DNA from 2 places in the Lysinibacillus sp. ACHW1.5 genome. Region 1 is predicted to be linked to the other one. Evidence: riboswitches for the same ligand, from Rfam matches in the RefSeq annotation. Region 1 holds a riboswitch; the other holds the start of a gene.

Region 1 (6,870 bases):
TTATATGCTCATTGGGTAACAGACGGTTCATCGGGTGGTGGAGGAAGTATATCTCCGAATCCAACCCCGATACCAGAGCCAGCCATACCTGAAAAACAAGAACCTAGACCTGAAGAACCAATTGATCCACAACCAACAGAGACAACACCCCAACCAGAGCCAGATATCATCTTCTCAGATATTTCTAAAGGACATTGGGGCTGGGCGATGATTCAGGAGATGGCAAAGCAGGGCATTATTACAGGCTATCAAGATGGCACCTTCAAGCCAAATGCACCAATTCAGCGCCAGCATGCTGCCCTGATATTAACAAGAGCGTTAGCGCTAGAACCGAAAAAAGACGCACGAGAATTTGACGATATACCTAAAAACCATCTCTATTTTGGGGTAATCGATCAGGTGCAACAAGCAGGTCTGTTTGAAGGCATAGATGGGGATTTCCAGCCAACTACTAATATGACACGTGCCCAGATGGCAAAAGTATTAGTCCTTGCCTTTAATTTAACTTCATCGAATAAAGATACTTTCAAGGATGTGCCAAAAACACACTGGGCACATAACTTTATAGCTATACTCGCAGGAAATGGGATCACAATTGGAAATAATGGCAACTTTAGACCAAATGATCCTGTAACACGTGCGGAGTTTGTAGCATTTTTGTATAGAGCTTTGCATCAATAATTAAAAACCTCACCAATCGCTATCCATAAAGCTTTTGGTGAGATTTTTTTGTTCAAATTATTAACATTACTCAATAGTGCGTAAGGATGTAAATTATTATGCTAATAGAAAAGGAAGTGTTTCTATTGAAAATTGCTCGTCTTATCTTCTTCATATTATTCTTAAGTTTAGCTTTTGTATCGATTAAACTTTCAATCAAAACAGATGAAAGGAATTATGATTGGCGTAATAACTCTGATGGTACAGTGACCATTATTCATTACAATGGTCCACATATGGAATTTCCCTTTCCAAGCCGTTTAAATGGCAAAAAAGTTGCTAAAGTAAGCTCAGGGATTTTTCAGAAAAGGGATATATACAGCTTTTTACCAAATGTTTATTAGTTAAAGACATACTCTGTGTCAAAAAAAGAAATGTATTGTATTTCTCATCATTTTCTAATTAGACTTTCACCACTTGTATCGTATACGATGAAAAGAAAAGGCGAAGGACGGATTCGACATGACACATCGAATTTTAATTATAGAAGATGAAGAAAATATTGCGAGAGTGCTACAACTGGAGCTTCAATTTGAAGGATATGAGGCAGCGATGGCCCATACAGGAGCAGAAGGCTTACTACAATACCGTGAGCAGCAATGGGATTTAATTTTACTTGATATCATGCTACCTGAGATGAGTGGTATTGATGTGCTAAAGCGTATTCGTGCAACAGAATCCCAAACACCTGTTATCATGCTAACTGCCAAAAGTGAAGTAGAGGATAAGGTAAAGGGCTTGGATTTAGGAGCCAATGATTACGTGACAAAGCCTTTTGAAATTGAGGAGCTACTGGCACGAATTCGCAATGCATTACGGTTTTCGCAGAAGGTGAGTCCAAAGCAAGTTGCACTTACATTTGGCCATTTATCGATAAACGAGCAAACAAGGGAAGTTGTATATTTTGATAAGGAAATTCAGCTGACACCTCGTGAGTATGATTTGTTGTTCTATTTACTAAAGCATCCTAAACAAGTACTGACAAGGGAGCAAATATTAGAGGCTGTGTGGGGCTATGATTATTATGGGGATACAAATGTTGTGGATGTTTATATACGTTATGTCCGACAAAAGCTTGAGGCTGCTAATCCAACACCTCTTATTCAGACAATTCGAGGTGTTGGATATGTGCTAAAGGAACATCGTTATGAGACTTAAAACAAAAATTCATCTACTAACAACATTGCTTATGCTAGTTATTGTAGTGGCAACAAATAGTGGAATTTATTTGTTGTATGAGAAATTTGCCTATGATACGGAATATAATCAGCTCCAGTCACGGGCAAATGATTTAAGCTCTACACTGAGTCAGTTAAATGCACAAACCAACCTACAGCAAGTATTAAGAGCTTATATGCCCACAGAGGGTGCTGTTTATATTTATGATGGTGAACGCTTGAAAACAAAGGTTCAAGCTACCCTTGAAATGCAAGAAGTCCCTGCCATTACCTACACTATGCCTGCTATTTGGATCGACGGAACGGTAGTGGATATAACATTACAGCAATCTATGGAAGAAGTAGAACGGACATTAGATTTGTTAAAGGTCATCTTAGTTGTTGTATCTGTCGTGGCAACGATTCCAATTTTCCTAGCGAGCTTGGTACTTGGGCGACTTATTTTATTACCGCTAGAACGTTTAAATGAGACCATGCGCAAAAGTGCATCTACTGGGAAATATGAAAAAATAGATACTACAGAAAAAGGTGGCGACGAGTTAACAAACATTAACCGTACTTTTAATATGATGATGGAGAAGCTTGAACAACATTATCAAAAGCAACAAGAATTCGTATCAAATGCCTCCCATGAGTTAAAAACCCCTATAACTGTCATTGAAAGTTATGCAAAACTCCTCCTAAGAAGGGGTTTTGATAATCGGGAGGTTGCTCAGGAATCCTTACAAGCCATTGCCAATGAATCATCTCGTATGCATGAAATGGTGTTGCAATTGCTAGAACTAGCTAAAAACAAAGAGCAATTGGACGTTCATTTCGAACAACTAGAGCTTGCCCCTTTCTTAAATAAAGTAGCTTCACAAATGGAACAGGCTTATCATCGAACATTTAGAATTGATGCGCAGATTCCAAAATTTATTTATAGTGATGAAAAAATATTGAAGCAACTACTTTTTATTTTGCTGGATAATGCTAGGAAATATAGTAAGGATGAAGTACGTATTCAAGTCACCGAAACAACCAATCAAGTACGTATTACCATCCAAGATTTTGGTATGGGTATTCCAGTCGAGCATATTCCTCATTTGTTTGAGCGTTTTTATCGTGTAACAGAGGATCGTAATCGTAAAACAGGAGGTTCAGGGCTAGGGCTAGCAATAGCGCATGAACTGGCACAACAATTAGGTATAACGATAGATGTGAAAAGTAAGCTTGGGGAAGGCTCAAGCTTTACTTTATGTATACCAAAGGAGGAACAGCAATGAAAAAGTGGATGTTAGTAATTGTTGTTATTATCCTTTTTTGTAGTGGAGTAATTTGGTTTGTTCAACATCGTTATTTTTACGTTCAACCTCTTAGTGAAGCGCAGGCTATTCGGCATATTGAGACTATCTACAATGGTCATGTTACACAGGTTGAAAAACAAGGAAATACCTTTGAAATGCTTTTTACGCGTGACGATGTCAAGTATGCAGCTATACTCGATGTTACGACACAACAGGTGACTGATCTTATCCTGAAAGAAGGACATAGTAAATTACTATTAACAGAAAAGCAGATCAGACAAATGGTTAAAAAGGAGTATGGAGATGTAGAAAGCGTTATGCTTACAGACTCCATTTACACTGTACGTGTTGAAAATGAGGAAATTCAAAAGGATTTAACGTTTGATGGTTATACTGGCGAACTACTGGCTGAGAAAAAGGTTGAGCCACAAGAACAACCTATCGAAGAGCCTATTATAACTGAGCAACAGGCCATTCAAATAGCTCTTAAGCAATTAAAGGGTGAAGTGGATTCAGTTGATTTTGAAGAAACCTCAGAGGGTGGTTATTATTTAGTTGAGATTGAAACGCAGGAGGACGAAGCTACATTTCAAATTCATGCTGTTTCAGGAAAAGTACTGTCTGTAACATGGGATGACGATCATTAAATCATTCTCATGAAATTCTAATGTTCCTCTTATAGTTCTATCATCTTCACTTGGTAAGCTAAGTTTAGATAAAACAAAGGAGAGATGAACATGAAAAAAATGATCATGATTCCCGCACTAGTAATGACACTTGGAGTGGGTGCAGCGATTGGCTCGACGACTTTATTATCAGGAAATGCCCAAGAAAAAAAGGTCTTATCCATGCAGGAAATTGAGAAGAAAGCTCTAGCGGTAGTGGATGGTACAGTTGCCAATATCGAATTTGACCAAAATCAGTTTAGCTCTATTTATGAAGTAGAGGTGTATAAAGATACAGTAGAATATGATTTAAAATTTGATGCGTATAGTGGAAAATTACTCAAGCAGAAAAAGGAACGTCTAGATGACGATGAATGGGATGATATTCCTGCTACGACTGCTACAACAAAAATAATTACAAAAGAGCAGGCTATCAAGACAGCCCAAACAAAAGCAAAGGGTAAAGTGACAAAAGTTAAGCTTGATGATGGTGTATATGAAATTGAACTGAAAGACGGTCAATATGAATACGAAGTAGATGTGGATGCGGTCTCTGGGAACATTATCGACTTTGAACAAGGCTTTGATGACTAATTTAATGAGCTGTCTTAAAGGTAAAATATACCTTTAAGGCAGTTTTATTGTTTATATTGTGGGTATTGACTAGGTATTCAGGAAATTTTCTTTAAGAAGCGGTTATTTATATGTTCAAAAAAGCCTATGCTTTTACTCAAAAAAGAGAAAAATTTTCTTCTTTACTTTTTTAATTAGCAGGCGTAATATGACATCATTATAAAAGTTTCAAATTTCTAAATCGCTGAAGCAACTAAACGCGGGGGAACCAATTTTGATGGATGGCATAGCCATTCTTGGGGTGAATCTCTTCCTTGTGGAGGAGTAGGGCTACTCAGGCCCGAATCCGACAGCTAACCTCGTAAGCGTTAAGAGCAGAAAAGTGGAGCTTGGCAGACGGATGAGCGTCTACAAGTCTTATTTAGTGATGACTTGTAGGCGTTTTTTGATGTAATTTAGAAAGGCGAAACACATTCTATGAAACTAGAAGGTGTTTATCAATGAAGTCCTCATTCAAACGTTATGTAATCGGCAAACCATTAAGATCCGATGCGTTAGGGGAACAAAAGCTCAGTAAAACAAAGGCACTGGCCATATTATCGTCAGATGCATTGTCATCAGTAGCCTATGGACCAGAACAAATTTTAATTGTCCTAATGACGGTAGGTACAATGGCATTTTGGTATTCTTTACCTATTGCCGCTGGAGTGGTTATTCTACTCGTGGCACTGATTTTATCCTATCGTCAAGTTATCTTCGCCTATCCACATGGGGGAGGCGCCTATGTCGTATCACGAGAAAATTTAGGCGTGAATGCAGGTCTTGTTGCAGGGGGTTCTTTGCTTGTTGATTATATTTTAACGGTAGCAGTAAGTGTGTCGGCCGGGACAGATGCCATTACATCTGCATTTCCAAGTCTTCATGCTTATAATGTACCCATTGCTATTATATTTGTGATTTTCTTAACGATTTTAAACTTGCGAGGTGTAACAGAGTCAGCTTCTATCTTGGCGTACCCAGTTTATCTATTTGTAGGCGTTATGCTGTTGCTAATCGGGATTGGGCTCTATAATGTGGCAACTGGACAGGTGCCTGCAGAGCTACATCCAAAGATTGGCACACCAGTGGCAGGGATTAGCCTATTTATTTTATTAAAGGCATTTGCTTCAGGAAGCTCAGCGTTAACTGGAGTAGAGGCTATTTCTAACGCCATACCTAATTTTAGAAATCCTGCTCCAAATAATGCTGCTAAAACGCTTTTAGCAATGGGTGCCATTTTAGCCGTTTTATTCATCGGGATTGTTAGTCTAGCTTATTTTTATGGCGTTGCACCAACAGCAGAAGCAACAGTCGTTTCCCAACTAGCAGAAGCTAGTGTTGGTCGGAATTTCCTTTATTATATTGTACAGGGGACTACGGCAATGATTTTAGTACTTGCCGCAAACACAGGATACTCAGCTTTTCCCTTGCTTGCTGTGAATTTATCGAAGGATGGTTTTATCCCACGAATTTTCCAAATTCGTGGGGACCGTCTTGGCTATTCAAATGGTATTTTAATGCTAGGTATTGCAGCCATTTTTTTAATTATCCTTTTTGACGGGGCCACAGAGCATTTAATTCCGCTCTATGCAGTAGGCGTATTTATTCCCTTTACATTAGCGCAAACGGGAATGATGAGAAAATGGTGGCACGAAAAACCTAAAGGCTGGGTAGCAAGATTTACAATCAATACAATTGGGGCTGCTATCTCTTTCATCGTGGCAATGATGTTTTTTGTGACAAAAATGCCTCAAGTATGGCCAGTGTTTATCTTTTTACCAATTATTATTTTTGTATTCCATCGCATTAAGCAACATTATCAAGCTGTTGGAGAACAGTTAAGATTAAATCATGAGGAACTGGCTACTATTGAGGGGAATGTTTTCATTGTGCCAGTAGCTGGTATAACAAAGGTGGTTGAAAACTCCCTACATTATGCCAAATCACTTAAGGTTGATAAAGTGATAGCCTTTTACGTAGCTTTCGATCAAGCAGATGCAAAAGCTTTTGAAGAGAAGTGGAACGCCTGGCAACCTGATGTACGATTAGTTACCTACTATTCACCATATCGCAGCATTACACAGCCATTAATTAAATTTATTGATAAAGTAGAACATCAATGTACGAAGACAGGTCATAAAGTTACAGTTGTTATCCCTCAATTCTTACCGAAAAAAGGGTGGCATCATATGCTACACAACCAATCGAGTCTTCTCATTCGTACATCACTGTTATTTCACAGAAATGTCGTCATTATGACAGTACCGTTCCATTTATCAAAATAATGCTAGCAAGCTAGAAAATAGTCTGTTATAATCAGTACGTTGATTGAAAACACGAACGTTTACAATTAAAAAGTTCCAGAATGCCATTAAATTCCGAAAAATCAAACTTTTTTTGGTGAGAGAT
Region 2 (6,870 bases), 1.8 Mb from region 1:
TCTTGGAGGCCCTATATTAGCCCCTTTGATCCTTGTAAGCCTATAGAAGTTAAATATTATGCAACACCCCCACAATTATATATGGGTTTTCAACCACCTGGACTTCCACAATTTCCAACCGCAAGAGAAGCGCTAATGGCGGGTACACTATGGCCACAGTTGTTTAGCCCATATCCATTTCCCCTAAAAGGAGGGAGGAAGCATGACTAAAAAGATGCCGCCCGAATTTTATAAGCAATTAGAAGAAATACAAGCAATTGATTTCGTCATTGTTGAATTAAACCTCTATTTAGACACTCATCCGCACGATTATGACGCTATTCAGCAATTTAATGAAAATACAGAGAAAAGTATGAAACTTAAAATTGATTTTGAGCAAAAGTATGGACCACTCATGAATTTTGGGAGAAGCTATTCGAATTATCCTTTTAACTGGATTGATACACCATGGCCATGGCAAGTCTAAACAAAAGACTAGGAGGAAAAATCTTTGTGGTATTATGAAAAGAAACTCCAGTATCCGGTAAAAGTTAGTACATGTAACCCAATGCTTGCAAAGTTTTTAATTGAACAATATGGAGGAGCGGATGGGGAACTGGCAGCAGCTCTACGCTACATGAATCAGCGCTATACGATTCCTGACAAAGTAGTAGGGTTATTGACCGATATAGCAACAGAGGAATTTTCACATTTAGAAATGATTGCCACGATGATTTATAAGCTAACAAAAGATGCAACACCAGAAATGCTGAAAGAAGCTGGTTTGGGTGATCATTATGTAAATCACGATCGGGCTCTATTTTATCAAAATGCCTCAGGTGTACCATTCACAGCAACCTATATTCAAGCAAAGGGCGACCCTATCGCGGACTTGTATGAGGATATTGCAGCTGAAGAAAAGGCACGTGCCACATATCAATGGATTATTGACTTATCAGATGACACGGATTTAAATGATAGTTTGAAGTTTTTACGTGAACGGGAAATTGTTCATTCCCAACGCTTCAGAGAGGCTGTTGAAATTTTAAAAGATGATAGAGATCAAAAGAAAGTTTTCTAAGACAAAAAGGCTGTATCAAGTTGAGCTTGAAACAGCCTTTTTGTGGTTACTGAATATTTGAGAATAAGCTAAGATCTTTTCGATGACCAATCATTACTAATAAATCTTCCTTTTCAATAATTTGCTCAGGAGAAGGGGAGATAATAATTTCTCCCTCGCGCACAATTGCAATTACACTGACGTTATATTTTGCGCGCAAGTCTAAATCACGAAGGTTTTGTCCAGCCATTTTGGAAGGAATCATAATTTCTTCAATGCTGTATTCCTTTGATAATTCGATATAATTCAACATATTTGGGGATAGGAGTTGATTAGCCACACGTTCACCCATATCTCTTTCTGGGTAAATAATCCAATCAGCTCCTACTTTATCTAACACTTGCCCATGTCTTTTACCAAGTGCCTTTGCAATCACTTTTTTGATCCCTAGCTCTTTTAATAAAGAGACGGTTAAAATACTAGATTGCATATCATTACCGATCGCCACGATAACACAATCGAAGTTACCAATACCAATCGATTTTAAGGCTTTTTCTTCTGTTGTATCTGCTACCACAGCGTGAGTCACATAGGGTTCGGCATCCTCTACTCTTTCTTCATTTATATCAATTCCTAATATTTCCTGTCCAGCTTCATGCAATCTGCGAGCGACGCTTGTTCCGAATCTACCTAAGCCAATCACAGCGTATTGTTTAATGGTCATAGCGTTCTGTCTTCCTCTCATTTGGTTATCCAATCATAATATTTCCTTTTGGGTGGCGGAAACTCTCTTTTTTTCTTCGTTTTGCAATGGCAAAAGCAATGGTTAGTGGTCCTACTCTTCCTGCGAACATTGTAATAATCAGAAGAAGACGACCAGCAGGTGTTAGCTCTGGAGTTAGGCCCATCGAAAGACCAACAGTACCAAACGCAGAGGTAGCCTCAAATAAGTACATCATAAAGCTATGATGCTGTTCCGTGATACTGAGAAGAATCGTCACGACTACAACAATTAATCCTCCACACATTGTAACCGTCAAAGCCTTTAAGATAGTTTCAGTAACAATTCTACGTTTAAAGAGAACGACATCTTCTTTTCCTCGAATTTGTGACCACATAGTAGCTACTAAAACAGCAAAGGTTGTGATTTTAATACCTCCAGCAGTCGACCCAGAGCCTGCCCCAATAAACATGAAAAGAATCATTAAAAATAATGTAGAATGCGTTAAGTCCCCAATAGCCAGTGTATTGGAGCCAGCAGTTCGTGGTGTAACCGCTTGGTAAAGGGAACCTAACACTTTACCCCATTCGGATAATGGTCCCAGTGTCTTTTGGTTGCCATACTCAAACAAAAATATCAAAATGGTTCCACTAACAGTGAGCAAAAGTGTCGTTACTAAGACTATTTTTGAATGGACAGAAAGCCTTTTAGTCACACGATATTCATATAATTCATTCATCACAATAAAGCCTAATCCGCCGATTGTAATAAGAGTACAGATGGTGAAAACAACAAAGGGATCATCAACATAGGCAGTCATTCCGTTAAAGCCACCCATTAAATCGAAGCCAGCGTTGTTGAAGTTGGATATGGCATGAAAAAATCCAAAATAAAGGGCCTTTCCAATAGGCATATCAAAAGAAAAACGAATGGATAGAATAAGACCACCGATTATTTCAATACATGCTGTAAAGAGTAATATTCTTTTCACTAATCGAACAAGACCAGCAATGGAGATATTATTAAATGCTTCTTTTAGCAGCAGTCTTTCTTTTAATGAAATTTTCTTTCCAAGCAGTAAAAATAATAATGTGGCAAATGTCATAAATCCTAAACCGCCAATTTGGATTAAGAATAAAAGAACCACTTCGCCAAAAGTAGAGAAGGTATCACCTGTATCGACTACAATTAAACCTGTGACACAAGTAGCTGATGTAGCAGTGAATAAAGCATCTAAAAAGGGCAAACCCTTCCCATCCTCAGTAGAAAATGGCATTGTTAAAAGAAACGTACCTATGGCAATGATGAGGGCAAAGCCCAATACAAGAACTTTGGGAGGATTTAATGCTCTTTTAAAATTGTTCATTTAATTTTTCCTCAATTCTGAATAGTAAACAACTGTTTGTTAGATGGCATAATAAAAAGACCTACGATTAGAGCATGAAAAGGGTAGAAAGCATGCTAATAATGGTGGTCAATAACGACCTCCTTCGCTTTAGCCGACGAAGTTAGCTGACGGGTAGGATGGCGAAAGAGCTTTCTCATCCCTTCTGCTAAAGCAGAATTAACCCCAAAAGATTGGTTCCTCCGTTCTCAAATAGTTGAGATTTGGCCGATATGAAATTGAATGTGATTTATTCTACGCCCTTATTCTATTTTTTGTAAACCCCTTAATTGTTAAGAAAATGTAATTATTTTTATTGTGGGCGAATTGTGTATGAATAATTCGAGCAAAAATAAAACCAAAAATTCACTTGATAATTTCGCATACTTTCTATTGACCATTATTAGACAATACGATATAATTTTTTAGTACACAACAGAAGGTGATTTGCCTAATTGTGTATTGACGTGTGTTCGGAGGGAGGGAAAGAGAGATGTCAAAAACTGTCGTTCGCAAAAACGAATCGCTTGAAGATGCTCTTCGCCGCTTCAAACGTACTGTATCAAAAAGTGGTACAATTCAAGAAGTTAGAAAGCGCGAGTTCTACGAAAAACCTAGCGTAAAACGTAAAAAGAAATCAGAAGCTGCACGTAAACGTAAGTGGTAATTTAATTTCCCATTAAAAATCCCTACGTTCATAACACGCAATTGTATGATTCACTGAGCAGACAAAGTTATACCTGAAATTAATCACATTTTTGATTAATTTCAGGTATTTTACATTGCTCAACTTTACGTACATATGAAAAAGCCGAATGAATCAAAATGATTTCATTCGGCTTTTTTTCGCATACTAAGTGTTGATAATTGGGATTAGATCTAGTGATAAATAAGTGAATAAATTTTTAAGATTTGTGAAACTTTTCGCATGATTGACCGTATATACAGAGGAGAGGCATGTTAGAAGGGAGGGGAAAAGATGCGAAAACGGAGAATCCTCAGCTATTTACTAGTGATATGGATGACTTTTTTGTTAGCGTTTCCATTAACTTCGGCTTTTGCCAGTAATAAGGTTTATCATGTTCCGATTCGTAATGAAGTAGAGCGAGGACTTCATGCATTTTTAGAACGAGCTTTTAAAGAGGCTGAAGAAAACAATGCAGAGGCAATTATCTTAGAAATACATACGCCTGGCGGTTTTGTGAATGCAGCAAGCGATATCGCCATGCTTATGGATGCAACGCAAATAAAAACGATTGCTTATATTAATAAGGATGCGCACTCAGCAGGAGCGTTTTTAGCCTTACATGCGGATAAGATCTACATGGTTCCAAATGGAACAATTGGTGCAGCAGCAGTTATCGATTCAGCAGGTAATGCAGCCGACCTAAAGGCCAATAGCGCTTGGCTTGCTCAAATGAAAGCAGCAGCAGAAACGTCAGGGCGCGACCCTAAATATGCATTAGCAATGGCAGATACCAACTATGAACTACCAGAATACCGTGCTGGCGGAAAGAATTTGTTAACCCTATCAGCCTCAGAGGCAGCAAAGGTTAAATATTCTGAAGGGACGGTTAAAGATTTTCAGGAGCTTTTAGAAGTAACCAACTTGAATGGTAGTGATGTTGTTCCCATTGAACCAACCTTTTCTGAAAAGTTAGCTCGTTTTATTACAAATCCCATCATTGTACCTATTCTATTGTCTATCGCTAGCTTAGGACTTGTGATGGAGCTTTATTCGCCAGGATTTGGTGTTCCAGGTATAATGGGCTTATCAGCACTTGGTTTATTTTTCTTTGGACATATGGTGGCCGGCTTTGCGGGATATGAAACATTATTGTTATTTATTGTTGGCTTAGCCCTTTTAATTGCAGAGTTTTTTGTCCCCGGTGGAATTATTGGTATTTTAGGTGGTGTCTTAATAGTACTAAGTCTGATACTGGCAGGTGCAAATATGATGCAAATGATAGTAGCAATTCTCATTGCGCTTGTGATAGCGATGATAGGAATGGTGATTCTGATGAAATTTTTCGGAAAAAAACTGCATGTCTTAAACAGGCTTGTGTTAATGGATGCAACCACGACAGAAGAAGGGTATGTATCCAATGTGAATCGCACAGAACTGTTAGGGAAAATTGGGAAAACGCTTACGCCACTTCGTCCATCTGGAACAATGGTACTTGGTAGTGAACGCATTGATATTGTATCAGAAGGTGGCTATATCGATGTTAATCAACATGTAGAAATTATTAAAGTTGAAGGCTCACGCATTGTTGTGAGACAAACAGATAAAGAGATGGAGGAATAGAAAATGGGTTTTGATTTAGCTTTGATTGGTCCTATTGCTGGACTAGTTATTTTATTCATTGTGCTTGCGGTATTCTTTACCTTTGTACCCGTAGCATTGTGGATTTCTGCATTAGCAGCAGGTGTACGTGTGAGTATTTTCACATTAATTGGGATGCGCTTACGTCGTGTTATCCCGTCTCGAATTGTTAATCCGTTGATTAAAGCACATAAAGCTGGTTTACCTGTAACGATTAATCAGTTAGAGAGTCACTATTTAGCAGGTGGTAATGTTGACCGTGTAGTGAATGCCTTAATTGCGGCTCACCGTGCCAATATAGAGCTGTCATTTGAACGTTGTGCAGCAATTGATTTAGCTGGGCGTGATGTATTAGAAGCTGTTCAAATGTCTGTTAATCCAAAAGTTATTGAAACACCGTTCATTTCAGGTGTAGCAATGAACGGGATTGAAGTAAAAGCAAAGGCTCGTATTACCGTGCGTGCCAACATCGAGCGTTTAGTCGGTGGTGCTGGTGAAGAAACAGTTATTGCTCGTGTTGGTGAGGGGATTGTTTCAACTATCGGTTCAGCGACACATCATACAGAAGTTTTAGAAAATCCAGATATGATTTCGCAAACAGTATTATCTAAAGGGTTAGATTCAGGAACAGCCTTTGAAATCTTGTCCATTGATATTGCCGATGTAGATATCGGTAAAAATATCGGTGCAGAATTACAGATTGAACAAGCACAAGCAGATAAAAACATTGCACAAGCAAAAGCCGAGGAACGTCGTGCTATGGCTGTTGCAAATGAGCAAGAAATGATTGCACGTGTTCAAGAGATGAAGGCGAAAGTAGTAGAAGCAGAGGCAGAAGTACCACAAGCGATGGCTGAAGCCTTACGTTCCGGTAATCTTGGTATTATGGATTATATGAACTATCGTAATATCCAAGCGGATACAGCGATGCGCGATTCGATTTCAAAAGTGAGCACAGATAAACCTGAAACAAATGAACCTAATGCTTAATAACGGAAAGGAGCAGAACTAATAATATGGAACAATTAATACTCTTTGCCATAATTGCCATAGTCAGCTCTATTTTCGGAAAATCAAAAAATAAAAAGCCTCAGAAGCAGATGCCTCCTTTTAATAAAGATACCGTGGTAGAGCCTCCAGTTACGGAGAAAGCGCCACATCGGACTGGGAAAGCACAGAGTTTTGAAGATTTTGCACGAGAATTTATAGGAGATTGGATTCCAGAAAATGAGAAAGTCGAGGAACCTAAAAAGTTTGTTGAAGCACAAGTGAAAAAAGAAATGCCAAGCTATGTTGCCCCAACTGTCATTCCCGCAGATATCCCTAGCCGTTCTTCTAATCGAGAAGGTCGAGGACGATTAGCTGCTGGAAAAAAGGAAGTGCAATCAGTTGGCACAAAT

What was found. A riboswitch is a leader RNA that binds a small molecule or an ion and turns the genes downstream of it on or off. The one in region 1 is predicted to bind cyclic di-AMP.
Region 2: another riboswitch for cyclic di-AMP. It lies ahead of L6W14_RS15010 (TrkH family potassium uptake protein); the one in region 1 lies ahead of L6W14_RS01365 (APC family permease).

What each region holds. Positions count from the first base shown of each region.
Region 1 covers NZ_CP091777.1:278,257-285,126, forward strand. The annotation lists gene L6W14_RS01335 (InlB B-repeat-containing protein) at 1-681, shown strand, start outside; gene L6W14_RS01340 (hypothetical protein) at 780-1,064, shown strand; gene L6W14_RS01345 (response regulator transcription factor) at 1,183-1,878, shown strand; gene L6W14_RS01350 (HAMP domain-containing sensor histidine kinase) at 1,868-3,163, shown strand; gene L6W14_RS01355 (PepSY domain-containing protein) at 3,160-3,831, shown strand; gene L6W14_RS01360 (PepSY domain-containing protein) at 3,922-4,443, shown strand; cyclic di-AMP (ydaO/yuaA leader) riboswitch at 4,655-4,804, shown strand; gene L6W14_RS01365 (APC family permease) at 4,923-6,746, shown strand.
Region 2 covers NZ_CP091777.1:3,004,443-3,011,312, reverse strand. The annotation lists gene L6W14_RS15030 (spore coat associated protein CotJA) at 1-210, shown strand, start outside; gene L6W14_RS15025 (spore coat protein CotJB) at 203-466, shown strand; gene L6W14_RS15020 (manganese catalase family protein) at 491-1,060, shown strand; gene L6W14_RS15015 (potassium channel family protein) at 1,107-1,763, opposite strand; gene L6W14_RS15010 (TrkH family potassium uptake protein) at 1,789-3,126, opposite strand; cyclic di-AMP (ydaO/yuaA leader) riboswitch at 3,243-3,384, opposite strand; gene rpsU (30S ribosomal protein S21) at 3,638-3,811, shown strand; gene L6W14_RS15000 (NfeD family protein) at 4,124-5,452, shown strand; gene floA (flotillin-like protein FloA) at 5,456-6,460, shown strand; gene L6W14_RS14990 (hypothetical protein) at 6,487-6,870, shown strand, end outside.